3 regions of the Marinomonas sp. S3726 genome follow, and region 1 is predicted to be linked to each of the others. Evidence: predicted binding sites of a transcription regulator. Region 1 holds the regulator's gene; each other region holds the start of a gene.
What was found. The regulator FliA, encoded in region 1, starts transcription of late flagellar genes. The targets are predictions, from matches to a motif close to CTAAAGTTNNNNNNNNNNCNGCCGATA.
Positions count from the first base shown of each region.

Region 2: a site for FliA is predicted at 7,883-7,909, ahead of TW85_RS07925 (flagellin). Genes of this name have one in related genera too.
Region 3: a site for FliA is predicted at 1,817-1,843, ahead of flgK (flagellar hook-associated protein FlgK). Genes of this name have one in related genera too.

Region 1 covers NZ_JXYC01000003.1:110,102-120,757, reverse strand. The annotation lists gene TW85_RS00830 (chemotaxis protein CheW) at 1-117, opposite strand, end outside; gene TW85_RS00825 (chemotaxis protein CheW) at 160-1,185, opposite strand; gene TW85_RS00820 (ParA family protein) at 1,186-1,959, opposite strand; gene TW85_RS00815 (OmpA family protein) at 2,033-2,878, opposite strand; gene TW85_RS00810 (flagellar motor protein) at 2,868-3,608, opposite strand; gene TW85_RS00805 (chemotaxis response regulator protein-glutamate methylesterase) at 3,608-4,672, opposite strand; gene TW85_RS00800 (chemotaxis protein CheA) at 4,700-7,024, opposite strand; gene TW85_RS00795 (protein phosphatase CheZ) at 7,036-7,818, opposite strand; gene cheY (chemotaxis response regulator CheY) at 7,828-8,220, opposite strand; gene TW85_RS00785 (RNA polymerase sigma factor FliA) at 8,263-8,997, opposite strand; gene flhF (flagellar biosynthesis protein FlhF) at 9,098-10,384, opposite strand; gene flhA (flagellar biosynthesis protein FlhA) at 10,484-10,656, opposite strand, start outside.
Region 2 covers NZ_JXYC01000009.1:81,596-92,251, forward strand. The annotation lists gene pseG (UDP-2,4-diacetamido-2,4,6-trideoxy-beta-L-altropyranose hydrolase) at 3-1,004, opposite strand; gene pseI (pseudaminic acid synthase) at 1,013-2,041, opposite strand; gene TW85_RS07900 (6-hydroxymethylpterin diphosphokinase MptE-like protein) at 2,065-4,185, opposite strand; gene TW85_RS07905 (hypothetical protein) at 4,178-4,468, opposite strand; gene fliS (flagellar export chaperone FliS) at 4,472-4,906, opposite strand; gene fliD (flagellar filament capping protein FliD) at 4,933-6,357, opposite strand; gene TW85_RS07920 (flagellar protein FlaG) at 6,387-6,821, opposite strand; gene TW85_RS07925 (flagellin) at 6,882-7,769, opposite strand; gene TW85_RS07930 (flagellin) at 8,491-9,381, opposite strand; gene TW85_RS07935 (HD domain-containing phosphohydrolase) at 9,776-10,656, opposite strand, start outside.
Region 3 covers NZ_JXYC01000009.1:94,431-105,086, forward strand. The annotation lists gene flgK (flagellar hook-associated protein FlgK) at 1-1,759, opposite strand, end outside; gene flgJ (flagellar assembly peptidoglycan hydrolase FlgJ) at 1,872-2,870, opposite strand; gene TW85_RS07955 (flagellar basal body P-ring protein FlgI) at 2,927-4,015, opposite strand; gene TW85_RS07960 (flagellar basal body L-ring protein FlgH) at 4,041-4,880, opposite strand; gene flgG (flagellar basal-body rod protein FlgG) at 4,891-5,676, opposite strand; gene TW85_RS07970 (flagellar basal body rod protein FlgF) at 5,721-6,464, opposite strand; gene TW85_RS07975 (flagellar hook-basal body complex protein) at 6,582-8,279, opposite strand; gene TW85_RS07980 (flagellar hook capping FlgD N-terminal domain-containing protein) at 8,291-8,983, opposite strand; gene flgC (flagellar basal body rod protein FlgC) at 8,993-9,442, opposite strand; gene flgB (flagellar basal body rod protein FlgB) at 9,445-9,846, opposite strand; gene TW85_RS07995 (protein-glutamate O-methyltransferase CheR) at 10,123-10,656, opposite strand, start outside.

The DNA of each region.
Region 1 (10,656 bases):
ACGTAATACTTCCTTCACTTGCATTACATTAACACCATAAATTTCATCATCTAATCGAAAGGTCACCCATTGTAATACTGGATCATCTACTTCCTGTACCGCTCTACCTGTCGTCATATTATTTCTCCAAATGTGGAAAGTCTGCGTTTACCTGCATTGTTATTTAAGATGAGCCTTAAATCCATTTTTAGGATCATCAAGTAGCTCTATAAAACCTTGTACATCTAAAATAGCACACATATGATCAATTACAGTGCCTGCTAACCAAGGCCTTTTACTTCTATCTGATCGCCACTTTACTTCAGAAGGCTCTAACGAAATTGCTTCTGCAACATCTTCGCATGCTAGCCCCCAATTGGAGCGATCTAATTGAATTATAAACTTAAATGAGTCATGCAACTCACCTTTATAATGATTTGGCATTACCCATTGAGCAGTATCTACCGTTCGAATCCTTAGATCATTTACACTAGATACCCCAATAAACCAATTTGGCTGACCAAAAATCTTAGTAACTTTTTCATAATCAGCTTTTTGGATACCGCCTAATTCAACTAAAGGGACGGCCATTTTCAAACCACCAACATTAAACAAAAGACATTCAAAGCGACTTTCGGCCCAAGGCAAAGGCTTGGTTTTATCTGATACAATTTCAGGCTCTAAATCTGCAGCATCTTCTTGCGTTGGTTCTACAGCGATTGTCTCTTGAGTACCTTTATCTAATTTAGCCTCTGATTCGGTTTCTTGCTCGACAGTTTCAACAAGCGCAGGGGGCTCAACACCTTTTTCATCAGTTTCGGCTTGTATAATCTCACTTTCTACAACTGGCTCATTGCTTACAACTACCTCAGGCTCAGAAGCCAGTTCACTCTCAACGGCTTGAGTTTCATTCTCTAGGGCTGCAACAGCAAACTCAAAAGCGGCAAAGGCATCTTCTTCATTTTCTATTTCGTGTAAAACAAATTCATCTTGCTGATCATGCTTAATTTCAGCATCCGTTTTATCGTGTGTTGTTAACTCTTCAGCTTGTTTTTCATCAGCTAGCTCTTCACTAACTGAGTCGTCCTCAACGTCAGGTACAGCTTCAACATTCACAGTTGCATCTTGGAGTAACTCATCCAAATAGCGTTGAACTGCAAGTTGAGGCGCAATTAACACCTCTGTTGATGGTTTTTCATCTTTCATTTAACTCATTGGCTCCAATAACGTCGTCACCAAACTAGTATAAGCCTTAACGCCTCTCGCGTTATTGTCTAAAGCAGATGGAGCAATACCTGCCGTACTTGCATCTCTTAACTTAGTATCTATAGGAATAACAGAGTGCCAGACAGCTTCATCATAGGCTTCTTTTAAGCTTCTCAAGCTTTTATTTGAAGCTTGAGTTCTTCTATCAAATAAAGTCGGCACGATTAAATAAGGAACAGGTCTTTTTCTAGCTCTATTTATCATGGTTAACGTTCTAACCATTCTTTCCAAGCCTTTGATTGCTAAAAACTCAGTTTGAACCGGTATAATAAGCTGCTGACAAGCTGCAAGCGCATTAATCATTAATACCCCTAAGACAGGTGGACTATCAATCAAAACATAGTCGTAGTCATCCCATAAAATGGCCAATGTCTTAGAAATGACAAGCCCCATACCACCTTGCGCTTGAGCATGTCGCTCTAACGTTGCTAAGGCAGTAGAAGATGGTAGTAAGGATAAATTTGGATGCCCAGTTTCTAAAATAAGCTCTTTCGGTAAGCTTTCTTGTATTTTTCCATTACCTAAGAACAAATCATAAGCACTATGCTCAATTGAATCAGGATCAAAACGAAAATAGCTAGTTAAAGAACCATGAGGATCAAGGTCAACCATCAAGACACGATGACCTGCATCTGCGAGCAACCCTGACAGGGTTACCACACTAGTTGTTTTACCTACTCCACCTTTTTGGTTAGCTACCGCCCAAATGTGCACCTTTTATCCCCTAATAATGCCTATACTATTATTTTACTTACAGTTTCTATGATTATCTTATTGAAGTATATAACTATTCAAACAAGTAGTCGTATAGGTTTTCTGCTTCAATCTTACCAATTTTCAATGTCACTCGTCTGTTTCTTGCCCGTGAAAAGTCGCTGTTGTTTCTGACTTTAGGTTTCTCACTGCTCAACCCCATCACAGCAATTAGCTTAGGATTAACGCCTCCGCTAATTAACTCATCTACAACAGACGATGCCCTAGCACTTGATAGCTGCCAATTTGAGGTATAAAAGTTGTTAACTGGCAAATCATCTGTATGCCCTTCCACAACAACAGGGTAACTATATCGATTCAGGACCTGACTAATCGAAATAAGCACAGCGACAGCTTCATTAGTCAACTCAAACTCTCCTGACGAAAAAAGCAAACCTGCTTTTAATTCAATCTCGATCCAAAGCTCACTCTCATTTATTGATATCAAACCATTCTGTTGATACTCCCCCATATGGGTCAGAATCATTTGATTTAACTCTTGAACCACCTTGAGTTCTTTTTTTACGATCGTTTCTTGATTCTGTTTTGGACTAGGAATTGGGTTACTATCTCTATCTGGTGTTAACTCTTGGAAAACATCATCCTCAGCTTCACCTGTTGTTACTTGACCGATATTAATAGGCTTTACTGACAATTGAACAGCGTCCAAAACCCCCTCAAGAGTCTCTGTTAGTAACTTAGAATCGCCCTGATTTTTCAAAGAGATAGAGTATAGCGCGACGAAGAAAGCAAAAAGCAATGTTATAAAATCAGCATAAGATAAAATCCAACGATCTTTATTCTGATTAGTGTCATTACGAACACCTAAGTGCCGACGACGTTTAGCACGATACCTTGAACCAAGCTTATCATTGCTCATAACCACTCAACTCAATATCAAGACGGTGAGGGTTTTTACCTGTCGCTATACCATAAATACCATCAACTATAAGCTGATAATAAAGAGCTTCTTTATCAACATAGTTTGTTAGCTTTTTTGTAATTGGAAAGATAATTAAGTTAGCAAAACCTTGCCCATACAAGGTGGAAACAAAAGCAACTGCGATACCATGCCCTAATGCTTCAGGGCTATCTAGGTTTGCCATTGCTTGAATTAGGCCAAGTACTGACCCCATAATTCCTAATGTTGGCGCATATCCACCAATCGACTCAAGAAAGTCGACACTAGCCATTCTTTTATCCCTAAACCTAAGCACTTCATCATGCAATAGCTCAGAGAAGCTATCAGGATCAGCACCATCGATCGCCATCTGTAACGCTCTTTCAGAAAACCCATCATTTAATGAATTTAATTCTGACTCTAAACTCACAACAGATTGACGTCTGGCTTGATTTGCTAATTTATAAATCAGCTCTCGAGCATTATTAAATTCAAAAACAGGAGGGAATAATGACCATTTTAATAGAGATAGGGATCTAGTAGCTTCTAAAATATTACTCTGAACAAGCGCAGCCCCAAGACTACCAAAAATAACTATAATTGCTGAAGGGAGGTTAATCAGTAGAACCATCTCCCCTCCACCAAGAAGGTTAGATAGCACTACTGAAGAAAAGGCAATAACAAGGCCGGCTAAGGTCAATAGATCCATTAACCAACCTCTTTAACAATACGCTCGCCTATTTGTTCTAGATGAATTACGTCATCAGATAAATTAGCTTTTTCTACTGCCATTGGCATACCGTAGATAACACAAGTTTCTTCACTTTGTGACCAAACTCGAGAACCCGTATCTTTTAGCATCCTGGCACCTTCTCGTCCATCAACACCCATTCCAGTCATAACAACTGAAAGCACCCTTCCTGGGTAGCATTTAGATGCAGAGCCGAAAGTTACATCAACGGAAGGCTTATAGTTTAAGCGCTCATCACCATCCAGAATTCTGACACATCCACCATTTCTTGGATCAACCATCATCTGCTTGCCACCAGGCGCTAACAAAGCAACACCAGCTTCAAGTTTATCTCCGTCTTTGGCTTCTTTAACGGTGATTTCACAAATCTGATTTAAACGCTCAGCAAAAGCACCTGTAAAAGCTGCAGGCATATGCTGAATCAAAACAAGCGGTGCAGATAAATTTTTAGGCAATTTAGTTAACACTGTCTGCAATGCCATAGGGCCACCTGTTGATGTTCCTATTGCAATTAAACTGACATTCTTGCGCCTACGAGGAATAATCACCCCTTGCTCTAACACAATAGGCGCAGGAGCTGCTTTCTTCTCAGCAGGAGCTGCAATTTTTGTTTGCCCCATAAAACGAGTTCGTGCTACAGCTAAAACACGCTCAATTAAGGTTTTCTTTACCACTGCAGAATCACGCGAAATATCTTCAAAGTTTTTTGGCATGAAATCAACTGCACCAGCTTCTAGCGCATCAAGTGTAACCCTAGCACCTTCATGAGTTAATGAAGAGAACATTAAAACAGGTGTTGGGCGTGATTTCATAATGCTAGCAACTGCCGCAATGCCATCTAAAACAGGCATTTCGTAGTCCATAGTCACTACATCAGGTTTTAGGGACTGCACCTTATCAACGGCTTCTTGTCCGTTAGTTGCAGTACCTATAACCTTTAAGCGTGGATCAGCATCAAAAATTTCAACCAGACGTCTTCGAAAAAAACCAGAATCGTCTACCACCAGTACATTTACTGGCATAAAGCGTCTCCTAAAAATCCAATTAACCTATCGCGATGCATAACTCTTAAGCATGCTAGGAACATCTAAAATTAATGCAATTCGTCCGTCTCCGGTAATAGTTGCACCAGCCATACCGGATGTACCTTGCAACATTTTACCAAGAGGCTTAATCACAACCTCTTCTTGACCGACCAACTGATCAACAACAAAGCCAACTTCATTCATCCCAACCTGAACAACAACAACATGAGCTTCTTCAGGGTTAAGATCAGCAGCTTGACCTTTAACTAACCAGTGTTTCAAATGGAAGATAGGCAGTGTTTTACCACGAATTACCACCACTTGTTGACCATCTACTATGTTTGTCTTTTTAAGATTCAAATGGAAGATTTCATTTACACTCACTAGAGGGAATGCAAATGCTTGATCTTCTAGCATCACCATCAGCGTAGGCATAATAGCTAAGGTTAAAGGCACCTTAATAGAGAATCGTGATCCCTTACCTAAAACAGATTTGATGTCTAATGTTCCGTTAAGTTGCGAAATTTTCGTCTTAACTACGTCCATACCTACACCGCGGCCGGACACATCAGTAATTTCAACCTTAGTAGAAAAACCTGGAGCAAAGATCAAATTAAAGGCTTCATCATCAGATAAGCGCTCTGCAGCATCAGTATCCATTAAGCCTTTTTCAACTGCTTTTTGACGCAACTTATCTGCATCCATACCAGCACCATCGTCTTCGATGGATAGAAGTATATGATCACCTTCTTGCTCAGCTGACAGTATTACCTTACCACCACGAGGCTTACCATTTGCCTCACGAACATCTGGTGCTTCAACACCATGGTCTACAGAGTTTCTCACTAAGTGAACAAGAGGATCTGCAAGCGCTTCAACCAAGTTTTTATCTAAATCGGTTTCTTCACCTCTAAGCTCTAAATTAACTTCTTTCTTAAGGTTTCTAGCTAGGTCACGAACAACTCGAGGAAAACGTCCAAATACTTTCTTAATTGGCTGCATTCGAGTTTTCATAACAGCATTCTGAAGATCGCCAGTAACAACATCAAGGTTAGCTACAGCTTTCCCCATTGACTCATCTTCACTTTGTAAACCCAGACGAACTAGACGGTTTCGAACTAAAACTAGCTCTCCCACCATATTCATAATATCGTCTAAACGCTTTGTATCTACCCTTACTGTCGTTTCCTGAACAACTGGCGCATTCGGCTTATCATCTTTAGATTTCGCAGGTTCTTTCGCTACAACCTCAGCTTTTTTCGGTTTGGGCTTAGCCTCTGCTTTTGGCTTGGGTTTAGCTTTCGCCTCTGCTTTAGGTTTAGCTTTCGCCTCTGCCTTTGGTTTATTTTCAGGCGCTGATGCTTGAGGAGCTTGTTGCTTCTCAGCATGCAAGGTATCTAATAAAGATTCAAACTCATCTTCTGTAATTAAATCAGAATCTGGACCAGCAGCATTTGCCACTTTATCGTCTTTCTTATCTGTTACCTTTTCTGCTTCTGGTTGCTCACTTTCTTTAGCTGAATCCTGTCCAGGAGCACCTTCACCGTGAAGTTGATTTAATAATTTCTCAAACTCATCTTCAGTAATTTCATCAGAAGCTGTGTCAGCTGCTTGAGTTTCTGTTGCTGGTTCAGCTTGCTCTGGAGCCGCATCATTTGTTGCACCAGGCACCCCTTCACCGTGCAGTTGATCTAGAAGGGCATCAAACTCACTCTCAGTAATATCATCGCTATTAGCCGGAGCAGCATTGTCAGACTGAGAAGTCTCTGCTTGAACTGCAGCTGGGGTACTTTCATCATCACCCAGAGCATTTAAAAGCGACTCAAACTCATCATCTGAGATATCAACATTCTCTTCTTGAGCAGCAGAGTCAACTTCTTCAACCTGAGTCTCTTCTACTTCTTCTACTGTCTCTTCAACTTCTGCTTCAGACTCATCTTCTCCCTCTTCATCTTCAGAGGCAGGACAAGCGTACTTACTTAAAGCTTCAATTATCTCAGGGTCAGCAGGCTCTGGCTCCCCGCCAGAACGAACCACCTCAAACATCTCATTAACGGCATCAAGAGCTTGTAAAACGACATCCATAAGCTCTGCGGTAACGTTTCTTTGACCGTTACGCAAAATATCAAAGACGTTTTCAGCATAATGGCAACAGTTAACCAATGCATTTAACTGTAAAAATCCGGCGCCGCCTTTAACTGTATGGAAACCTCTAAAGATTGCATTCAATAAGGCAATATCGTTTGGGTTTTGTTCTAAATCAACCAGTTGTTCAGATAGCTGTTCAAGGATTTCACCTGCTTCAACTAAAAAATCCTGTAGGATCTCTTCATCAACTTCGAAACTCATCCTCAGCTCCTCTAGAAACCAAGACTGGATAGCAAGTCATCAACTTCGTCTTGGCTATTCAATACTTCAGGGTTGTTATCACTATTGATGGCTGGACCATGACCTTTTGTGTCATCAACTTCATTTTCTACGTCTTCATGTTCCATACCAGAAATGCTATCAACACGCCCAGCAACAGCAACAAGGTGAACAAGTTTTTCTTCAACATCACGAATTAGTTCTGTTACGCGTGTAATAACTTGTCCAGTTAAATCTTGATAACCTTGTTCCAAAAGAATGGCATTCAGATTTGAATGCAGAGTTGTTGCACTTTCATCTGCTGTTTGCAGAAATACATCAATTCGTTTGTAAAGCTCACGGAATTCAGCTGGAGTTAAATCACGCTGAATAAGTCGGCCCCAATCTTTTCTTAGGTCTCTTGCTTGATCTTGTAGTTGGCTAGCAACTGGAACGCTACTATCGACCATATCCATAGTAGTGTTTGCAGCGCTGTTGGTCATATCAATGACATAGTTCAAGCGGTCAGTCGCATCTGTAATTTTTGATGCACCATCAACTTGATCAACAATTTGATCAACAGAATCAACTTTGAAATCTCGGATAGCATCGTGAAGGCTACGAGTCAGATAGCCAACTTCGTTATAGAAGTTGTTATGACGCGCTTCACTAAGATCTTGAATAATTTTAATCGCACCAGCGAAGTCGCCAGTTTCAATACGATTAATTAAATCTACTGCACCATCTTTCACCTGAGTCTCAAATTCACCAAGCCGCAACTTAGAATTATCAGACATTCTCAGCCCCTATTTTCCGGCATCAATTCGTTCAAAAATCTTCTCGATTTTTTCTTTTAACGCCACTGCAGTAAATGGTTTTACAACATAACCATTAACCCCTGCTTGTGCAGCGGCAATAATTTGGTCTCGCTTAGCCTCAGCAGTAACCATCAAAACTGGAATCGTTTTGAGTTTTTCATCAGCCCTCACAGAGCGAAGCAACTCAATTCCAGTCATACCTGGCATATTCCAGTCAGTTACCAAGAAATCTATGGTTCCTGTCTGCAATATAGGTAATGCAGTTGTCCCATCATCAGCTTCAACTGTATTGGTAAATCCCAAATCCCTTAGTAAATTTTTGATGATACGCCTCATTGTTGAGAAATCATCAACGATTAGGATCTTCATGTTTTTATCCAATGCAACCTCCACAACCCAAAGGTAGTCTATCAAAGCTCATATTTAATCTCGCCAATCACTTAATCTAGCTTTAAGACGCATAGCTGCTTGACTATGTATCTGACTCACTCGCGATTCACTCACACCTAACACAGAACCGATTTCTTTAAGGTTAAGTTCATCATTGTAATACAAGGATAGAACTAACTTTTCTCGTTCTGGTAAAGAATCTATTTCTTGCGCCAATTGTTTTTGAAAACCTAAGTCTTCAACAAAAGAGTATGGCGCACTATCCTCTTCATTATCTGTCTCAATATTTAACCCTTCCGAGTCAAGCAACTCTTCAAAACTAAATAACTGAGTAGACATACTTGATTGCAACATCTCATGATATTCATTTAGCCCAATATCCATTGCTTGAGATATTTCAAAATCACTAGCTTCACGACCAAGCTTAGCTTCTAATTCTTTAATCGCACTAGCTATTGCTCGCCCATTTCGACGTACTGACCTAGGAGCCCAGTCACTTTTACGGACCTCATCCATGATAGAGCCACGAATACGGATTCCGGCATAAGTTTCAAAACTAGCACCTTTTGTTGACTCAAAGCGTTTAAACGCCTCAATCAATCCCATCATCCCCGCTTGAATTAAATCATCCAGCTCAACACTGCTTGGTAACCTCGCAAGCAGATGATAGGCAATTTTTTTAACCAAGAAACCGTATTCATCAATAATTTGATTAACTGATGGTGCCGGTTTTTGATTATAGGCATTTAGACCTGTTCTGGACTGCATAATCAAAGATGAACGTAACCTTATATTTGTTAAACCAATACTCTTGAAATAACTGTACTATATTGTTCTATAACTTACTGGTTGAAATAACATAAAGTTACTAACTACCGTATTTCAATGAGCTGTATATATGACTATATTGCTCCGCAGTATAAACTGCTCGGCTTATTATATTATGTGCTCTTGCAGGTTGAATATCATCTGGAATGCGCTGCCCATCTGCGATGTAGACGACTGGCAACCTCTCTTCAATAACAACACTAACCGCCTCACCTAGTGAAGCAGATTCATCTAGCTTACTTAACACACAACCATCTAATTGCACCTGAGCATACACATCAACAACAGTTTTTAATACTTGTCTTTGACTTGTACAGGGTAATACTAGCAATTTTTTTAAATCTGAATGAGCCCTTTTCATCATAAGCAATTGACGTTCTAGGTTTCTATCCCTTGGATTCATACCTGCAGTATCAACTAAAACGAGTGAAAAGTTAGAATATTTATCAAGTACTTCATTCAAATCTGAATATTCATTAACAACAACAACAGGAACATTCAATATGCGACCAAATGTACGAAGTTGTTCATGCGCTGCAATTCTATATGTATCAGTTGTCACTAAAACAACACTGTCTGAGCCATGCTTTAAAACATGTTGCGCAGCAATCTTGCCAATTGTTGTTGTTTTACCAACGCCTGTTGGCCCCATAAACGCATAACAACCATGCATTTCAGAACCTTGTTTCTTAACTGGTATATGTTCAGCCAAATGAGATAGCACTCGGTTCCAATCGTCTTCACGTCCCAGTAACTCGACATCATCCAGAATACCAGAGACAATACTTGACGATAATCCGAGGGAGGTCAATCTCTCTTTTACTTTTGCTTGTGCAGGGTCAAGGTCATTTTTCTTGGTATCACCCAACTTACGCTGCTGCTCAAGCAACTCCTTTACCTTTTGCAGTTCAGCTTCCATCTCTTTTAATTGAGCACTTTCCTCTGGCTGCTTAATAGATAAAGACTCTTCGATAACAGGATCTTCATCTGCCATGGAAACATATTTATTAGCAGGTACAGACGACATTTTCTGAGCAAGATCAGCTTGATGATTTACTTGTGAAATTTCAGGTTGCTTAGCTTGTTCAATTCGCTCTTGATAGCTTTGTTGAGGCGCTGTTTTAGGAGTAACAGGAGGAGGCTCAGGTTTAGGCTGACTTGAGTAATTTGAAGGCATGCTACCGTCATAATCTAGAGCGGCAACTATTTCGATCTCTCCACTTGCAAGGCGTTGATTAGACAGAATTACGGCATCAGGGCCTACAGCGTCGCGTACTTTGCGAATCGCTTGGCGCATATCTGCTGCTCGAAACCGCCTTATCTGCATTAAAGACCTATCCTTTAAAGTTAATTTCTCTTACAAATCCATAGCTTACCCGAAAGAATTTGATAAATATAGAAAGATATCAGGGCAAGTACAGCAATTTTACTGACCAATAACGCCTACGACTGTAATTCGCTTATGATCTGGCACCTCTTGGTACGACAAAACAGCCATATTTATACCACCATAACGCATAAATCTTGCCAACATAGGCCTAATAGGTGCAGATACAATCAATATAGGTGTATTACCGTTACTTTCTTGCTGTTCAGAAG
Region 2 (10,656 bases), on a different contig from region 1:
ATCTAAAATGTCGATTCTATTTTTTCGAGTATCTGATCTAACCCTGAGTGCTGTGAGTGAGGAATACGAGATTGACACTGACTGAGATAATCAGTGTCATCCCAATCCACCATGATTTGCTCGCATATCTTGGCCACCATCAGTGCCCTAACATCTTTTCCTTTATCATGCATTCGATACACTCTGCACCACCCATAGCTTTCATGCTCTTTTAGCAGCTCGGTTTGATTATCCGCTACCTGTAAAAAACTACTTGGTACACCCATGGCAGCTAGCTCAAACAAGGTGCTTCCACCTGCTGAAATAGCCATTTTAGCTTGACTCATCAACCCAGCAACATCTCTTACACTCTGTTGATACTCAATATTATGCTGCTGACAAAAAGCAATGACTTGATCTGCTCCCTTTGCATTCTGACCAAGCATAACCATCATATTTTCAGAACGAAAACCTAATGAGTTTAAACATGTAAGGATAGGCAGAGTTAAAGAAAGAGAGTCTGTTCCTCCTAAAGTGATAAATAGTTTATCAGAGGAACCATGTGGTTTGCGCCTAAATTGGGGTCTTAACAAAGCATAATCTAAACCAAGAAACAGGTCTGGTGCTTCCTGATAGCTTCGTTTTAAGTTAGCAAGATTAACTTGGTAATCCAAAGAGATAGGGTTTAGCAGCCAACGACAATATAAAGCCCCCCTATCATTCATATCATCGATCAAAAAGAGCTTAGGCTGGGCTTTATACAAAGCCTCAATCATCTTTGAATCATATTGATAGTGATCCAGTATGACGAGGTCTGCCTGTGCAGCCATCTCTAAAAAAGCGTCCTCATGACTAATAAAAATATCCTCATCAGTACTCATTTGACAACAACTAACATGACAAACAAAAGATACTTGCCAACCTTTCTCGCAAAATAAGTCTGCCAAAATTTGACACCTTACTCTGTGCCCCATACCGATTTCTTGAGAAGCATCCGCTCGGATAAGTAGTTGTATATTGGCCACATTTAGCACTAAAGAATTTGCTCTTCTAACATGGAAAAATCCAGTGCTTCCCCTTTTTTCACATCAACGTTCAAGGTTTTACCCAAGACATCAGGCCAATGCTTTGGCGCAAGTCCTAGTGAAGGCCTGATAATTTGCATATTAGAGTCAGACAATTTATCGCCTTTCTTACTATCTTTTGAGATATAAATTGAGCGACGATATTTTCTATAATCTTGTTCTGCTTTGGTACCACCATAAGTCACTTCACCAAGCGCAGCTTTCGCCTGTCGACAGGCAGAGACTAATTGAGCTAATTCATCCGGCTCCATGGAGAAAGCAGCATCAACCCCACCTGCACTTCGATCCAAGACAAAGTGTTTTTCTATAACACTGGCACCTAACGCCGTAGCAGCAACTGCTGCAGCAAAACCTTGAGTGTGATCAGATAAACCGACCTGACAATCAAATGTTTTGGCTAAATCTGCAAGTGTTGCTAAATTAGAATCTTCAATTTTCGCAGGATAAGTACTGGTACATTTGAGCAAGGTGATGTCATTATCACTGATTGATCTAACAAGGCTCACCGCTTCTTCAATTTCAGCTTTGGTTGCCATACCGGTAGACATAATCATCGGCTTACCCGTTTTTGCGACAGCTGATATTAGAGGCAAATCAGTTAATTCAAACGAAGCAATTTTATATAATGGCACATCAAGCTCTTCTAAGAAGTTGACTGCTGCAATATCAAAGGGTGAACTAAAAGCGATAAGACCGAGTGATTTAGCATAATCAAATAAAGGTTTATGCCACTCATAAGGAGTAGAGGCTTTTGCATAAAGGTCATATAAATTGTCACCTTCCCACAAACTCCCCTGAGCAGATACCATAAACTCTTCATTTCTTACATCTAACGTCATGGAGTCTGCAGTGTAGGTTTGTAGCTTTATTGCATCGACACCGGTTTTAGCAGCGGCTTCTATCATGGCTTTAGCCAAAGAAAAGTCTTGATTATGATTGCCTGATAACTCAGCAATAATAAAAGGGGATTGCGGCATTGAATCAACCTTAAATAAGTTAATTAGCCATTGTATAACAAACGCATTTTATCCGAGCCACCATCAACAAACTGGCTCACATCGTCTGCCATAATTGGCATTTCTTGTAAAAAATCACACCATATATTAAAGATTTTTTTAGCGTGTAATACGGCTTCATGCTCTTCACGGTAAGCATAAACCGATTTAATAATGGCGAAAGCAGAATAGGTAAAAGAGCCAGCAAAAATATCATATAGATGAGTATGTATTGTGGTCTTTAATAAGAATAAGGTTCTATATTGATGCCATAACAAGTTAGTGACATCTTCTCGGGTTTGAATTTTGTCATCCCAGCCTTGTTGCAAGAATTCAACCACTTCATCAAACGCTGTTTGAGAGATAAGCTCCTTGGTATCCATGGACATCACTTGCTCAGGTGCATTATCAAAGAAAGTTTCGTATAAAACCTCAATCACTTTTTGTTTATTAATATCTGGATCAAATATCATGGCATCTTCAGGCTGAACAGGAATACTGCCCTCAATTTTGGCGCCATCAGACAAATTAAAACATGAAAAGCTTCTTTCTTTATGTAGTTGTTTAAGCATTAACTCAAGTTGCACACGAGATGAGTCCATAATACTTGTGGTATGAACTTCACCACCAAAGTTACCTGGCCTAACAACCAGTTTTTCTTCAACAAAAGTCTGAAAACCTGTTTCTTTACCGTCTTTACCATAATAACCACTGTGCTTGGAGTGGTGCACAGTCATATCTTTAAAGCCGTTATCAACGCCAGCAAAGTAGACGTTTTTAAAGCCAAATAAATGCACAAAGGATAAAGCTAAGTTAGCAACGATAGGGCCTGAGTGATTCATTTGTACATATTCAGTACTATCACCCGCCGCTCTTGCTTTAGACAGAATAAGGGACGTAATTGCTTCACCCGGCTTCATCCCCATGCCGCTACGTTTAAAATACTTGAAGAAGTCAGGGTGCATAACATCAACACTTAAAGCCAAAATATCTTCAAGATAGTCAGCCTCTAAGAACTCAAACTTTTGGGCGGTATGAATCATACGCTCAACATCAACATGCATATCAGGCTTAATACCTAGTCGGCTTAAAGTGTTGATCGTCGTACCACAACAAATAAATAGGGCTTTATCTTTAACTTCTTTGATTAGCTCAATCGAATTATCTAAGGAAGGTCCGTTACCTAAAATAAAGACAGGAATATCTTTCATCCAGTTAGGTAAAGAGTTGGGAGCACCCGCGTCATTTCGCGTCACTCTCGCTAGCTTAGATTTAGGTAGAGACTTCAATCCGTGTGCTACCCCCATTAAAGCGTCATCAAAAAAACCCCATCCCATTATTTGAGTACTATAATGTTTTACAAAGTAATCCAGTGCAGCCTGTATTTCAGGGCTAAGATAGGCCACATGCAAATACGTCATACCTGCCATAAAAAAGCCATTTTCGGTTAGCTGTAAAGCATATTTTTGACTTAGCTCTTTAGGACTCAAACCAATAATAATGTGAATGGTTTTGCCATCTTGATTGAATTTTTCAAGAATTGGACGCCAATCTATGGCAAACAGAGAGTAATAAAATAAATCTGGGTTAGCTTCATAAAGGTAAAGGTGTTTAACTTCTTTACGGGCTAGAAATGCCTCTAACTGATAACCAAGTTCTATGCCGAAAAAAAATACTGATCCAGCAAAATCGGGTATTTCTGTCAGAGGCGTTAGTCCCTCTGCACCTTGATCTATCACATCTTGGATAAGGTTATTAAAATAAACATGTCGAGATGGATGATCTTTAGTACGAGTGATATCTAACGCCGTTTTATTTGGCTCGTTTATCACCTTGTCAATTTTTGCTGCTGCTTTACTTTTTACGGGACCTTGATACAAAGGATTATCTGGCGCCAGATCGATATTTAGATCACCAAACTCATCCAAGAATATTTCTTGGTTTTGCGGTCTAAATGACTGAAAACTTTCAAAAATATGAGGCATCATTTCTTCTAAAGCCTGCATATTTTTCTGAAATTTCTCGGTAAAAATAGCATCCTTTTGTCTAAGTGATTCCAATCTCTCTTGTTTCTGTTTAAGTCTTGCTTCAACAGAGGCTATAGAGTCATTGATATCATTAGACATTTGAGGAGATTCCTTTGTATTGTTTGATACTTTTTCGAGCGTGTTTGGATTTGCTAAGGGCACCTTTAAGCTTGTCACGTGCTTTAGTAACAAGTAATTGAGCCTTGGTATGACTTTGTTGAAATGCGTTTAATACATCCAGGTCTTCTGGTTTCGCAGGTTCATTATCTTTAACTAGCTTTACGCCTTGTTGGCATAGAGAAAGCACTAAAGGAATATCAGACTGCTCGATAGCAGCATTGATTTGTAGGGTAATATCCTCTAATGCTTGATGGTATTCCATAGTTTAACCGTTACCTAATCGCTCATTCTCTTTTTCCATATAAGCTTCTTGCTTATCTAATTCTGAGATTTGATCCCAAGCACCTTTAATTTGAAGCATCAAACCCATAACTTCATCAATAATACTGTTATCAAGCTTAGAGCTTGCTTCAGTAATTCTGAATGTCATGTAGTCATAGAGGGAATCAAGGTTATCTGCAAGCTCAGGGTTATATGAGCGATCAAGAGAGTCTTTGAGGGCGTTAATAATTTCAATCGCGCGAGTTAATACGTTTGCCTTTCCTTCCAAGTCGCGTCTTTCAATACAACCTTTAGCAAGGGCAAGCCTTTCAAGCGCCCCCTGCATCAACAGCTGTATAATACGGTGCGGGTCGGCTCCGGCAAGGTCAGACTTTAAAGAATCTTTTTTATAAGCCTGAATACCCTTGTTTACGTACATACATTAACTCCAATTCTTCTAGTCTTCTATTCTAATCCCGCCAGCTGACTACGTAAGTAGGCGCCACTGGCATTCATTTCAGCGATCGAGCTATCAAGTGAAGAATATTGTTTACGCAATGTTTTTTCATATTGCTCCATCCTAAGATCAAATGCCTCTCTAGATTCATCATTAGAGGTAATTTGAGACTGGATAGAGTCTTCAGTACTGCGAAATAGTCCACTTGCGCCCATATAAGGTTGCATCAGCTCATCAAAAGCTTTTGCAATTCCACGCTCTCCAGTAAACATATCGGCAAAATTTCTAAAACCTGAACTAATTGCGTTATCTAATTTATAACTATCGACTTTAATTAAGCCATTTCTTTCAACTTCTAGGCCTAAATCGAACATAGTTCTAAATTCACCATCACCTTCAAAAGTTCTACCTAAGGTAGTAACTAAAGAAGACTCAAGATTTCGGAGTAGACTATTCCCCTGTAATGTTCCGCCCATTTGCGTAAGATCATTAAAGGTGGATACCATCTTATTATAGGAATCGGTTAAGGTTCTAATCGATTCTTTGATGGTTTCAGAGTCGGTCGAGATAGATGCTGCGACCTGCCCCTCTGTTTTATTCAAGGCTTCAATTTCTAGGCCTTGAACGGCTTTATCAAAAGTATTGTTTTCACCCTGTATTTCAACACCATCAACATTAATGATGCCGTTTTGAGAGAACTGAGTTGAAATAAGGTTATCAGGAACCATGCTTAAATTATTCTTAGTTGATTTAAGCAAGTCTGTGTATTTTTGCGGAAGTGTCGCGAAATCATAGCGGGTATCTGTCCCCATGATATCGACTAAAGTTTTTTCGTAACTTGAAATAGTAAGGTCGTTACCATCCCCCGTCTTATCAGATTCGATAATAAGGCGAACATCACCCTCACCAGTATCAATAATACTAGCGGAAACACCAAAGTTCTTTTCAGCTTGAGCAATGATGCCTGACAATTCTGCCAGTGTCGTACCACCTTCTAGGTTGATGGTAAAAGACTCATTACCTGCAGCAAATGTCATAGTACCACCTAATGCAGTTAAAACTTCATCGGGAGATTCAAACACATTAGGTAACAACTCCATCCGACTTCCGGATGCGACCTGATTTACACCAACATTGTATTGACCATTTCGAGCTCGACCACTTGCTTCTATTGCAACAGCATCGCCCGTACTTGGTTGCTCAATATCGGCAATACGGCTATTAAATAAACGAGGGTCATTAACTTTTTTAACGGCTTCATGAAAGGAAAACGCCACTGACTCCGCTGAACCAACAGCAGAAAGCTCAACCGACAAATCTGATATTTTTTGCTCATAAGCTGCAATTTTAGAATCTCTTTGAGAACTAACTAAGCCACTCACAAGAGATTCCAAATCCATACCAGAACCTGTTCCTAAGGCTCCCACACTCATATACTGCCCCTAAATTTAAGTCAAAGTTGCTAAACCTCTCGATTCACTAACGCGCCTTTGATATCACCCAATTCACTTAATAACGCTTGAATACGTTCAGACATTTCAACAAACTCTTCTGTCGGTATTTGTCTGACGACCTCTCCCGTTTCTTGATCAAGCACTTTAACAACATTATCTTTGTTTGCACTTGAAACATCAAAAGAAAGCTTAATATTTAACTGCGCCATACTCTTAGTTGAGTCCATTAGCTGCTGAAAGTCTACTTTTTCCTTTTTTTCGTTTACGTCCCTTTGCATGTATCTAGCATCAGCTTGAACGTTCTGGCCTTCACGAAGAGATGTTACAGTTTTCGTTTCTCGCGTTTTTTCTTGCGCAAAACTCTCTGTCCTCGAGTGTTGAAGCTGTTGGCCAACACCAAGATCCATTGAGCTTTTTAATAAATCACTCGAACCTATTGCCATGATAGCACCCTCCAAAACCCAAAAAGCTGAGGTAGCCCCCAGCTTTTATCACGCACTGAATTAGCCTAAAAGCGATAATGCAGTTTGCGGTCTTTGGTTTGCTTGAGACAGAATAGTCGTACTTGCTTGTTGCAAAATTTGATTACTTGTCAATTCAGCAGTTTCTTTAGCGAAGTCGGCATCAGCAATACGTGATTTCGCGCCTTCAACATTCTCTTTGATGTTACCCAAGTTACTAATAGTAGAACTGAAACGGTTTTGAACCGCACCAAGCTCCGCACGCTTAGTATCGACAGCAGCAATCATACTACCTAGCATTTCAATCATACTTTGCGCATTGGCAACAGATGAAATAGATGCAGTAGCAGAAGTAACAACGGTTGTACCCGCTGCAGATGAAAGACCTTGTACACTAAATCCACCAAGACCAGAAACATCAACACTGTTGCTTACACCAGCAGTAGCTAGGGAGAAACTGATTGTTTGCTGTGAATCAGCACCAACCTGGAAAACACCTGATGAATAAGAACCGTCAAGTAAGTTCTGACCACCGAAGGTAGTATCAGAAGCAACACGGTCAATCTCAGTTGTTAGTGCAGAGATCTCTTGTTGTAGCGCTAATCGGTCATCATCGGTGTTAGAACCGTTTGCTGACTGAATTGCCAAGGTACGCATACGTTGCAACATGTTTGTTGTTTCGTCCATCGCGCCTTCAGCAGTTTGCGCCAAAGAAATACCATCGTTAGCATTTCGAATAGATTGGTTCAAACCATTTGTCTGAGAAGTCAAACGGTTAGAGATTTGCAAGCCAGCAGCATCGTCTGCCGCACTATTGATACGCTTACCAGATGCTAAACGTTCAAAAGTTGTATCCAAGTTATTACCTGAAGTGGATAACTGACGCTGAGCATACAAAGAAGTCGTATTTGTATTTACATATACAGACATTATAGCCTCCTAGTTTCGCCTAATTGTTTACCTGCCAGGTAAACGCTTTTTTCCGATATTGAATGCGTGTCGCCAAACACGATTCCAATAATCGTAAAACCTCTTAAATTTGTTTTCGGCCCAAAAAACAAAAGCTTTAGATAAAAAAGATACTTTTTTCCTTAAGGCGGAAAAAAAAGGCATAGAAAGCGGCAATAAAAATCCTTATTCACTTGTTATTTCAACAAGTTAGATAGATTTTTAATGATAAAAAATAAAGAAAATATTTTTTATATAGGAGGATTTGTCCATTTTTTTCAAATCTGGTGCTTTTTTATACTTTATTAATCGAACAGAAAGGTTGGCACAGGTATTGCTATAGATATGTTGTGGGACTGCCAATCTCACAAAAAAAAAGCCAAACACTTCGAATGTTTGGCTGAAATCACTTCTAGGAGAGAGAAGCGAAATTTTCAAGTGCCATCGCCAAACCTCTTGCCTCCGGCATTTGAAAGTCCTTCGTAGAGCGGCCTGATCAGCCGCTTTTTTTATGCCATTAGAAAACTAATGGCTTGCCAATCACTTCTTCAAAAGAAGCCTTTAGTAAATCCCTTTAACTTTCGCCAAAAAGCTAAAAGCAATTTCGCTTACTTATCAACCTTCACCAATTAACCTCTAGTTGATAAGCCCTTCGCAGAGCAGCCTAACTAAATTTTAAACGTGATCTTGTGACCGCGATTTATTAACCCCCTAGTAGGGACATCGCTGATTGTGGTCTTTGGTTTGCTTGCGACAAGATAGTTGTACTAGCTTGTTGCAGAATTTGATTACTTGTCATGGTCGCAGTTTCTTCCGCGAAGTCCGCATCACGAATTCGTGAACGTGCGCCTTCAACATTCTCTTTGATGTTACCCAAGTTACTAATGGTAGAAGAGAATCGGTTTTGTACCGCACCAAGCTCCGCACGCTTAGTATCAACCGCAGCAATCATGCTACCCAGCATTTCAATCATACTTTGCGCATTCGCAACAGAAGACACAGATGCTGTTAATGAAGTAATAATGGTTGTACCAGCAGCAGTCGATAAACCCTGTACGTTAAAACCACCTGCAGCAGAAATATCAACACTATTGTTAGTACCACCACTTGCAAGAGAGAAACTAATTGTCTGACTTGCATCAGCACCTACTTGGAAACTACCCGATGCATATGTTCCATCAAGCAAGTTTTGTCCACCGAAGGTAGTCGTATCAGCAACACGGTCAATCTCTGTTGCTAGCTGAGCAATCTCTTGCTGAATAGCCAAACGGTCATCATCTGTATTGGAACCGTTGGCAGATTGGATAGCGAGAGTACGCATACGTTGCAACATGTTAGTTGTTTCGTCCATCGCACCTTCAGCAGTTTGCGCTAGGGAAATACCATCGTTTGCATTTCGCATCGCCTGGTTTAGACCATTTGTCTGAGATGTCAAACGGTTCGAGATTTGAAGACCCGCTGCATCATCTGCTGCGCTGTTAATTCGTTGACCAGAAGCCAAACGCTCGAAAGATTTATCTAACACGTCACCAGAATTACCTAATTGACGCTGAGCGTATAATGACGTTGTATTAGTATTTACATAAAGTGCCATTGTTTTCTCTCCTAAAACAAGATTTTCACTCAACAACCATTAGTGTTATTTAATTATTTGGTTGTTTGCTTGATACAATAGTTATCGACGACATGAAAACTTACTTTAATTTTTTTTATAACTTTTTTTATTTTGATCTTTTAATTTATTTTGAGGATATAACTTATCGATCGAATATAGAAAACCTTTAATTTTTTATTAAATATTTTCAATAAAAACAATCAAATCAAATAAAATCAATTACTTATAATCAATTTATTTTTTTGCATCACGACTCAAACTTATAAAAAGCAAGAATCAAACATTATATTAACAACCACTCATTTAAATAAAAAAGAAAAGAATTAGAGAATTAGAGAATTAGAGAATTAGAGAATTAGAGAATTAGAGAAGATTATACAAATAGATAATCTTCCATTTTTATATTAATTAATTGCGCATCAACAATTCTTTTAATAGATACATCACCTGCCGTGACTTCTAAATCAATATCTTGAGGTGCCATACTTGTTTTTTGTTTAGCCAAATAGATTTGTCTAACCAGTTTTGGTGTTAACGCCTTATTCAACGTCAAAACAAAACCAATTCGTCCGTTCGACAATTCAACACAGGTACCAATTGGAATACGACCAACGCATTGAACAAAGCGCTTAGTTAAATCAGCATCAAAGGCTAGACCCGCTTCATCCGTGATTCTTTTGCAAGCTTGCGCTGGACTCATAGGGCTTTTATGGGACTGGGTCGATGTCATCGCATCATAGGCATCGATAATGGCGGCCATTTTGCCATAGACAGAGATTTCCTCACCAATTTTGCCCTCAGGGTAACCAGTACCATCAATTTTTTCATGATGATCTTCAAGCATTTGATAAACTATTTTCACTAACCAATCTGACGCCTTAACTGCCCGTAAGCCAAAGCTGATATGCTTTTTAAACATCTCAAACTCTGACTCAGAAAGCTTACCCGCCTTATTCACCATAGGCTCTGGCAATTTAAAGCGACCATAATCAAATAACAAACCGCCAAGCGCAATGGCTTTAACATAGGCATCAGACATCTTTAAACTTTTAGCAAAGTGTATTGCCAGAATACAACACCCTATTAGGTGCTTCACCAGGTAAGTATCAGGTGAACGCACAAACCTCACACACAAGAGTGCGCTCGGATTTCTATCGTAAGAAGCAATTAGCTTATCGATTAACTCAACTAAAACCTTCTCATCAAAGGCTTTTCCTTGTTTGAATGGCGCCTCTTGAGATAATACGATTGCCA
Region 3 (10,656 bases), on a different contig from region 1:
CGGTTGAAGTGTAGGCATCGGCAAAACTTTGGCTACCACCAACCAGGGCTTTATTTTGTAAGTCAGCTATGGCGCGCCCATTATAGTTATCATGTCGACCAGATTGGTTGAAAGAGATATTAAAGACATCACCCGCGGTAGGCTTACTAGATAAGGAGACATCATAGCCCGACTCATCTAATCCGGCCTGAGCTAACAAGTCTGTATAGTTTTTAGCATCTGCAACCTGAGCTAGAATCAGACCATCCTGATCCAAGACATCAAAGCTGGTTTCACTGGTAAATCGAATGCCTTGTGGTGCAAACCGATACAAATCACCATCAGCACTAAAAGCAGAGGTATCGGCATCTGTATTAGATACAGACGAAATAGAAATTTTGGCATCAGATAAGTTATCAGCACTTCTCTCTACCTGTATCGGCGCATTCATTGCCAAATCATCACCACTAGTTGATGCCAAAGAGATATTAGCGGCAGCTAAGCTTGTTGGTGCAAACTGAAAGGTATCACCAGGCCTGAAACCTACTTTGACATCTTCTTCTAATTTTAACTCTATCCCTATTCCAGGAATCGAAAAATACCCGTCAGGTGTCTTTTCCATTTGATCTAAATCGAAAAACCTTGCTGGCGCAGTCGATTCACCAGAGACACCAAAGCTTCTTAATTCAAAAGCATTATTTGATGTCATGATAAGTTCATAAGTATCCGTTGAAAGCTCTGATGCTTTACCTTCTTCAACCCTAACATCAACTTCATGAATCAAACTTGAGTTCTTTCCACTTTGGCTGACAGTAATATCAGCAAGATCAAATATGCGCTTACCATAATCACCATTAGCATCTAGGCCTAAACGGTTTTGCTGATTAACACTGTCAGAAATAACAATCGCCTGCTGACCTAACTGCCTATCTAACTCTTCAAGAAAGTCAGCGCGGTAATTCATCAAGCCACCAATTGAGCCGCCTAAATCGGTTGTATCTATCCCTAACTCATAATCCTCAAAGTCCAAAACTAATTCATAAGTAGTAGAATCATACTCACTTGGAGAGAGGCTAAGTTTATTGACACTGGTTTGCAGCACCAAAGGCTGCCCGCCTCCAAGCTGCAACTCCATCAAATCATTTTCATCAAAACTAATTTTAATATCGAGATATTCACTAATTTGACGAGCGATATCTTCTTGAGTATCCCTAAGTTCATTTGCTTTAGATCCACCAACCGTTTCTTGTACAAGGATCTTGCCATTAAGGTCAGCAATCTGATTAGCATATTCATTAATAATATCGATATTCGAGGTAAGCTGCTCGTTCACCAATGACGTTTGATCTTGAGAAAAGCTTGCCAGCTCATTGAAGTGGCTAACAAGGTTCTTCAAATCTGTATAAGCAATTTTTCGAGTACCCGTATTGGTAGGGTCACTATTAACTGACTGCAAAGAGTCAAATGCATTGTTTAAATAGGTATTAAGAGAGGTCGCTTTATCAGAAAAGATCTCATCAGCAATTGCACCTTGCTGATAATAGCTATCGAAATAATTGTAGTTTGAGGTATCGCTTCTTAACTGGGTATTAACAAATTCGTCAACAACTCGCTTAGTCGAACCAACTTCAACACCACCATTTTGCTGAGTCGATAAACTCGTGGTTTGTCGGTTATAACCTTCTGTATTGACGTTGGCAGTGTTTTGACCGGTTGTCACAATCTGGGCAGAGCTTGCCAACACACCAGATAAGCCAATCGAATAAAGGTCGCCAGCCATTTTAATACCCCTAAGTCAGAACAATACGAAAGCTAAAAAGCCTTCATTTATTTAATATATCGACTTAGGATGCAAAAACTTGACCAAATTTGAAGATATGAGAAAAAAAGCGCTAGAGGGACTCTAACCACTCGCTTTTAGCGATACCTTGTATTTTCTCACTGTACTTAGGATCTGTCGCATAACCCCCTTGCTGTAAATTTGCGGCAAAGCTTGCCACATCATCTCCGGCAGAAAGGGCACCTTTGTACCTATCACTTGACGTTAAAAAATCAGCGTAATCATCAAAGCTATGAGCAAATGACTGATAAGCTCTAAAAGGAGCGACTTGCTTTTTAGCAACACCATTCTCATATTCTAGCGTAGTCACGACAGCTCTTTCTCCTTGCCATCTTGCATCTGCTTTAATACCAAAAAGGTTATAGCTTGCACTTCCATCTTGCTTAGCAATTGGATATTTACCCCAACCAGTCTCTAAAGCTGCTTGCGCTAAAATTGCCTTAGGGTTCACCCCCAACTTTTCAGCAGCGGCTTTAGCATGAGGCCAAAGCGTTTGAATAAACTCTTCAGGTGATTTGAAAGCCACTTGCTCAGCAGTTTGACCTGTTTGCTTCGTATTTAAATCTAACTGTAGAGTCTCAACTATTTTAGCGAGGTCGATATCTTCATCCGCAGCAACCGATTGAGCTTGAGAAATAAGATCTTGAGAAGCGTTTTTAGCAAGCACTTGAATACGTGCAAGGTCTTGAGTGGCGACTTGATTTAAAAAAGCAGTTTCGGAGCCAGGTTTAGCGCCTGTTGCAGCGCCTTGTCCTTGAAACTGTCGAATAAGAGCATCTGCTATCCCCATACCGCCAGCTTTAGACAAAGACTGAGCCATCTGGGAATCAAGCATTTCTTGATATTGCTTTGACTCATTACTAGAGAATAAATCAGAACCAATGGTTTCATTGGCTTGACGCATATTCTTAAGCATCATATTAATAAAAATAGACTCAAATTCTTGAGCAACTTTCTTTAATGCGGCTTCCGGATCTTGTTTCGCACTCGTTTTCAATTTTGCCAAAGCATTAAAATCGGCATAAAACTCATTTGAACTAACGTTATTCATATCAAGATCCAAGCAAACAGCATAATTATGATTCTATCATAAATAATTTTTTAGCCTTAGATAACCACCAAATCAGCATTAATTGCGCCAGCTTGCTTTAAGCCTTCAAGAATAGCCATCACATCACCAGGCGCCGCCCCAACCTGATTAACCGCACGCACAATATCATTCAATGAAGCACCAGGGCCAAATAAAAACATATGCCCACTATCTTCATTCACCGCAATCTCTTGTCGTGGCGCATAAATAGTTTCACCACCCGTAAGTGGCTCGCCTTGAACAGCAGGAGCCGCTTGAGCTTTTATCGTTACTGTTAGGCTGCCATGAGTAACAGCAGCAGGAGAAACCTTCACATGCTGACCGATAATAATCGTACCCGTTCGAGAGTTAATAACAATTTTGGCTCTCTCCTCACCTAGCTCAACTTCTAAATTCTCTAAAATAGATAGAAAGGTAACTCTTTGGCTTGGATCTCTTGGCGCTGACACACGAATCGATGTTGCATCTAGTGTTTTTGCAACACCTGGACCTAGCAAGGCATTAATACTATCCGAAACTTGTTTCGCTGTTGTGAAATCGGGTCGATTCAAATTAAATGTCAGCGTATCACCACGATTAAAACTATTAGGCACAGTCCTTTCAACACTGGCACCATTGGGAATACGCCCCACGGTTGGAATATTTAAAGAGGTTCTTGAGCCATCATTACCTTGACTCCCCAGACCACCAACAACCAAATTACCTTGTGCTATCGCATAAACTTGGCCATCAGCACCTTTCAGAGTAGATAACAATAAAGTTCCACCTTGAAGACTACTGGCACTACCAATAGAGGAAGCTGTGATATCAATTTTTTGACCGGGCTTAGAGAAAGGAGGCAAGGTTGCCGTTAAAGACACGGCAGCAACATTCTGAGAATTAGCGTTAATCCCTTCCGGCATAACAATACCAAACTGAGCCAACATACCTGTGAAACTTTGATCCGTAAAGTTACTATTATCGCCTGTTCCATTTAGCCCAATAACCAAACCATAACCAAACAATTGGTTATCTCGCACGCCCTCAACAGATGAAATATCTTTTAGTCGATCGGCATTCGCCATCATCGAGATAAAAAAAGCACATATTAATAAGCAATATTTCATTGTCATCAATCCAACAGGTTTCAAATTAATTCGGTACAACACCACGATTCAATAGACGAGTTACCCAACCTTGCTCACTACCAGAGGCAATTTCACCAGAACCTGAATAAGTAATACGAGCATCAGCAACACGAGCAGAGTCGATTGTATTATTTGGCTTAATATCTTGTTTACGAATAATACCTGTTAATCGTATATATTCATCACCTCGATTCAAGGTCACCCACTTCTCACCTCGAACCGCCAACACACCATTTGGATAAACATCATACACGGTCACAGTGATAGTGCCATTTAAACTATTACTCTGATTAGCACCAGCACTACCGGCAAAGTTGGTCCCACCATCCGGCAAGACTGAATCAATATTCACCTCAGTACCAACAACCCTAGGGTTTTGAACTTGAGCAGATGATGACTTAGTCAAAGAGGCATCATTAGATTTACTAGAGCTGGTTGTTTCACTCAAGTTAATCGTTAAAATATCGCCAACACGAGAGGCAGTTTGACTACCAAAGAAGACATCACCCATCCCTACTTTATAGATACCACCATTCACATTTTGTGAAGGCTGAGCTTCATATTTAATAACAGGCGCATAATAGGGATCATCAGATCTTGGTCCATAGTTCATATCTGGCGCATTAAAAGGGTCGCTTTCTTCAGGCACATAAGCATGCTCAGGCGCAGGTTCGAAGACTTTCTCAGGTTCCCCTTCAATCACCTCTTCTACAGGTGCTTCCTCTTCTACCACTTCCTCAACAGCAGGCTCTTCAACAACCTCTTCTGCTGTTTCTTCCGGCTCCCATGAAGCACAACCAGTAAGAAACAGAGCCAATAAAAGCGTAAACCGGACCATAGCCATATCAATAAACCTAAAGCTGCTGAATAACGAAACTCATCATGCCATCTGCTGCTGAGACAACTTTTGAGTTCATTTCGTAACCACGTTGAGCGGTAATCAGATTAACCAATTCCTCAACTGAGTTAACGTTCGATGTTTCCACCATATTTTGTCTAACATTACCCAAAGCAGATGTCCCAGGTACATCAACAATAGGTGCTCCGCTGGCTGCTGTTTCAACAAAAAGGTTTTGACCAATTGAAGACAGACCTTCAGGGTTAATAAAACCAGCTAGGGTTAGCTGCCCCACACCTTCACTATCTGCAGAACCCTGTCTTACGATAGAAACAGTACCATCGTCACCAATAGTCACTGAGGAAGCATCTTGAGGGATAGTTATCTGTGGCTCAACCAAAAAACCAGAGGAAGTCACTAAGCTACCTTCTGAATTCAACTGAAATTGACCATCTCGGGTATAACCCATATTGCCATCTGGCATTAAGATCTGAAAAAAGCCTTGCCCTTGAATAGCAACATCCAAGTCTCTGTCTGTGACATTATAGTCACCTTCAGCAAAGTTCTTTTGCGTTGCTGACACCCTTACACCAGCCCCCATTTGAAGACCCGAAGGCAGCTGGGTATTTTGAGATTGCAAACCACCTGGCTGCTGCACTGTGTGATAAAGCAAATCTTCAAATACTGCTCTATCTTTCTTAAAACCTGTAGTAGAGACGTTTGCTAAGTTGTTTGAAATAACAGACAACTGCTTATCCATTGCAGAAAGACCTGTCTTACTTACCCATAATGCTGGATGCATATTAAACTCTCTTAAAAAATTCGATACTTATTATAAAAATACTATTATGCGTTTCTCTGCAAAATACGCGCCGATGCATTACCATTGTTTCGCACCGTATCCATTACTTTAATATTCATTTCAAATTGGCGAGAAAGCCCCATAATCTTGGTCAACTCTTCCACCGCACTAACATTACTACTTTCAAGAAAACCAGACTTAAGCTCTGTATTAAAGTCTTGCTCCAACAGCGCACCGCTTCTCGCTCTTAACAAGCCATCAGGCCCTTTTTCAATTAATTGAGTGTCTGGGTTAACTAATTTGATCTGGCCAATAGTCGCCACTTCTGAGGCAGTTCCACCTTCTGGGATAATTGATATAGTACCGTCTTCACCAATGGATATTTTATCAATAGGCGGCAAAAAGATTGGCCCTCTCGCTCCCATAATAGGCAAACCACTGCCATTCACTAACTGCCCATTAGCAGTAATCTGCAAATCACCAGAACGTGTATAAGCTTCGCTTCCCTGCGCATCAAGCACAGCAATAAAGCCGCTATCTTTCATAGCAATATCAAGAGATCTGTCTGTTTGAATTAAGGCACCAGACTCATAACGAGTAGCTGGGTTTTCTGTCATAGAATAAACACGGCTTGCATAGTGATCACCATACACAGGCATAGCACGAGCTTGCTCGAAATCAGCTCTAAAACCTGTTGTATTAACGTTTGCAAGGTTGTTGGCGCGAATGGTTTGGGCTTGCATGATTTGCTTACCACCACTCATTGCTAGATACAGGGCTCTATCCATTCTATGCACTCCAAATAAAAAGACTACACTTAGCATTCAAACATCATGCCAAGTATAGTCAGCCCCTTTATTTGGAGATTATCTGACAGAGGGTGTCAGATAATTTTAATCAGGTAATTATCTCAGGTTAATAATTGTCTGAGTCACCGTATTTTCTGTTTCTAAGGTTTTCGAGTTCGCCTGATAGTTTCGCTGCGCCTCAATTAAAGCAACCAATTCAGAGGTCAAATCCACGTTTGATTCCTCTAACGCTCCACCTTGAATACTACCTAAAGTCCCCGTATTTGGCTTACCTACGTTCGCTTGACCTGAGTCAGAGCTAGCCACCCAAGAGGTATCACCAGAAGGCGTTAAACCATCTGTATTATCAAAAGTAGCCAAGGCAATTTGACCTAACACAGACGTTTGCTGGTTAGTATAAGTTGCAATCAAGTAGCCTTCTTCATCAAACGAAACACCTTGCAGTTCACCCGCGGTGAAACCATCTTGCACGAAAACATCACTACTATTTAAGGCAAATTGAGTCGAGCCATTCAAATCTAAAGGAATTTTCGCCGATCTATTGGTTGGATCAAAACCAGAAATTTCCAGCGTAATAGGCTGGGTCACGGCAAAAGGCGGAAAACCTTGTGCCACACCAGAGATATTACCTGCCGTATCAAAGGTCACAACCACATCTTCAGGAATATAAGAGGTCGGCTCTCCTGTTACTGGGTCTTCATATTGGGTTTTACCATCAACCGTTACCACCATTTCATAGGTGTTATTTTCACCCTGCTTAATAAAGTAATAACCAAGGGTATGCTCTTCACCTAGACCATCATACAGTGTCTTAGTATTACCATAGGTATATGTGGTTGGATCAGATGGATCAAAGGCTTCTCGCGCAACACTAATTGGCGGAACAACATTAGCTGCCAGCATGGTATCAGCAATAGCCACACCATTTAACGTACCCGTAATAGCAAAAGGCGTTTGCGCCAAGCTAGTTACACTGGCCGTATCTGGCTGACCCGCTCCCATATATAGAAGCTGGAACGGCTCTTCATTAACACCATCACCATTAAGATCTTTACCTTCTTCTGGACCATTAAAGGTGGCATATTGATCAACCATCCAAGCAGCACCTGTATCATCTGTCGCAGCACCATCAACACTGGCATGCACCTGATAAGTATTTGGCAACTCAGACTTAGCATAATAATAAGTAATAATATGATTAGCACCAGCAGCATCAGTTATCGTCTGAGTTTGGGTAAAGTCATAAGTCTCAGGATCATTAGGATCAAAATCAGCCTCAATATAAGGCGGAACATCCTTCGACTCAGAATCAAGGTTAACCTGAATTTCGATATTTGCAGTTGCTTGTGGCGAAATTCTATCGGTAGGTACTTGAAGGTTTTCCAAGTTACCACCCACTATACCATCAACTGCATTATAACCTTCTACGTTAGCACCATCATTGGTTACAAGATAACCCTCAGCATCTAATTTGAAATCACCAGCACGAGTATAGGCTTGTGTTCCACCTAGATTTAAAACAAAGAAACCTGTGCCATCAACAGCCAAATCAAGGTTGTTATCTGTGTAAGCAATATTACCCGCAGAGAAAGCCTGCGCGATGTTATTTACACTCACACCCGAACCAATAGTATTATTACTACCAGCACCAACAACACTGGTATTATATAAATCACCAAACTCTATTCTAGACTGCTTAAAACCCGTTGTATCCGAGTTGGCAATATTGTCACCCGTTACACTTAATGCATCGGCAGACGCTTTAATACCAGATAATGCTGTATTGAAACCCATAACCCTCTCACTTAGCCAACTATATCAAGCTCTTCAGTTAATCCAATTTTGCCCACCCCTGATACATTCAACTCTGTACCATTCGGGCCACTAATCGTTACACCTTCAATCTTGGCAGGAAGCCGAGTCATTAAAGATGTCTTTACACCCTCTCCATCAATAGAAAGAGCCTTAAAATTATATTCTCCGGCTGCTAATGCATTACCTTCATTATCTTTGCCATCCCATACAAATGACTCTTCATGCACATTCATATCACGCACAAGCTGCCCATCTGCATTACGTATTTCTAATGTTGTCGACAAAGACACTTCAGGAATATTCATTTTAACCGGCACATCACCACCCTCATCTAAGGTAGCAACATTGGTATTCGCCATGATTTTTTGACCAACGAGTGTCGATGCAGAAATAGCCTGACTAGAGGTTAATGCACTCGTCATAGACTCCAGTTGAGTCGAAATAGTTGACAGCTCTTCAAGAGAACTCATCTCAGCAATTTGAGAAACCATCTTATTAGTATCTTGGGGCGCTGTGGGGTCTTGCGCTTTTAGTTGCTCAATATAAAGCGTCATAAAAACATCAGTATCCGTTAACGCTTTGGAGTCTTCAGTTGCTTCAACATCAACTCCAGCCTTAACCTTGGCATTATCCGTACCATACTGAGAAATTAGCCCACTTAAGCTAGCATCAAAATCTGCCATAAACTACCTCTACGCTTGCCCAAGAGTTAGCATTTTCTGCATCATACTCTTAGCAGAATTCATCACTTCAACGTTGGTTTGAAATGACCTTGACGCGGACATCATATCGGCCATTTCTTCTACTGGGTTCACATTAGAATAGTAGACATAGCCAGTCTCATTTGCCATTGGATGATCAGGTTCATACCTTGGCTGCAAAGGTGCATCAGATTCAACAATACCTTTTACCTCAACACCAACACCTGCTCCAAACTCATCATTTGAAACCTCATTCCACCCATAACCACGCATAGACTCTTGCATCATGGTCGAAAAGACAGGCTTACGAGCTCGGTAGGTTTGATCTTCAGAACTTGCAACCGTTTCAGCATTAGCAATGTTACTTGCAACCGTATTCAAACGTACTGTTTGAGCACTCATCGCTGAACCGGAAATAGCAAAGATATTATTAAGCGACATTCTTATGAGCCTCCATTAAGAGCTTTCTTCATCGAACTGATTTTTCGATCAAGAAACATAAAGCTGGTATCAAACTGCAAAGAGTTCTGAGCAAATTCAGCTTGCTCTCTTTGCAAATCTACGGTATTCCCATCCAAAGAAGGCTGGGAGGCCACACGGTACGATAAATCTTCATCTTCACGAATTGAACTAGAAGCTAAATCAAAATGCTTAGAATTGGTTGAACGCATTTTTAAAGCATCACCCTGAGCCCTAGACATAGCAGATGAAAAGCTAATATCACGCGCTTTAAAGTTTGGGGTGTCTGCATTAGCAATATTATTCGCAAGAACAGCCGCACGATCACTTCGAAATTTTAAAAACTTATCATGACCTGCAAAAGCACTATCAAACGAAATTGCCATTTATTAAGCCTCTTTTCTTCATTCAATTCATTGGGTCTCTTGATAAAGCAATTATGATGCCAATTTAAATAAGCCCGCAAAGCTAATAGAAACGCATTAACTCAAATTAGTTTTGAGCTTGAACGGCAAAAAGCGGCAACAAAGTGAAGGAAGGCATGCGGCAAACAAAAATAGGAGACAAGCCTGCTGCCATTGGCAAAAAACAGGCAATAAAAAAGCCAGCTACCTAGATAGCTGACTTTTTAAATTTTTTAGCGTCACCTAATTCAGGTGAAACTATTTAGCACGATAAACAATACCCGGGTGACATTGGACTATTTCAAACATATCCGACAAACCACTTAACGCTTCAGAGCCCCCTAAAAATAAATAACCTCCAGGGTTAAGCGCCTTATGCATTCTCGTTAAGATATCCAACTTCAAATCCGCAGAAAAATAGATCAATACATTTCGACAAAAGATCACATCAAACTTACCTAACGCTGTATAGCTTTCGATTAAATTTAAGTATCTAAAGTCAACTCGACTACTTATTGCTGATTTGATTTTCCAAGATCCATTCTCTTGTTTATCAAAATACTTTTTTTGCCTATCTACAGCGAGTCCACGAGCAATAGCAAGATGGTCATATTCAGCCTGCTTTGCGTGAGCTAATATATTAGTACAAATATCTGTCGCTATAATTTTCTCGCCAGCTCTTAAAACACCAGGGTTTGAGGCTTTAAACTCATCAATAACCATACTAATAGAGTATGCTTCTTGCCCTGTTGATGCTGCTGCTGACCAAATCCTCAAGGCAGACTTGCCCTT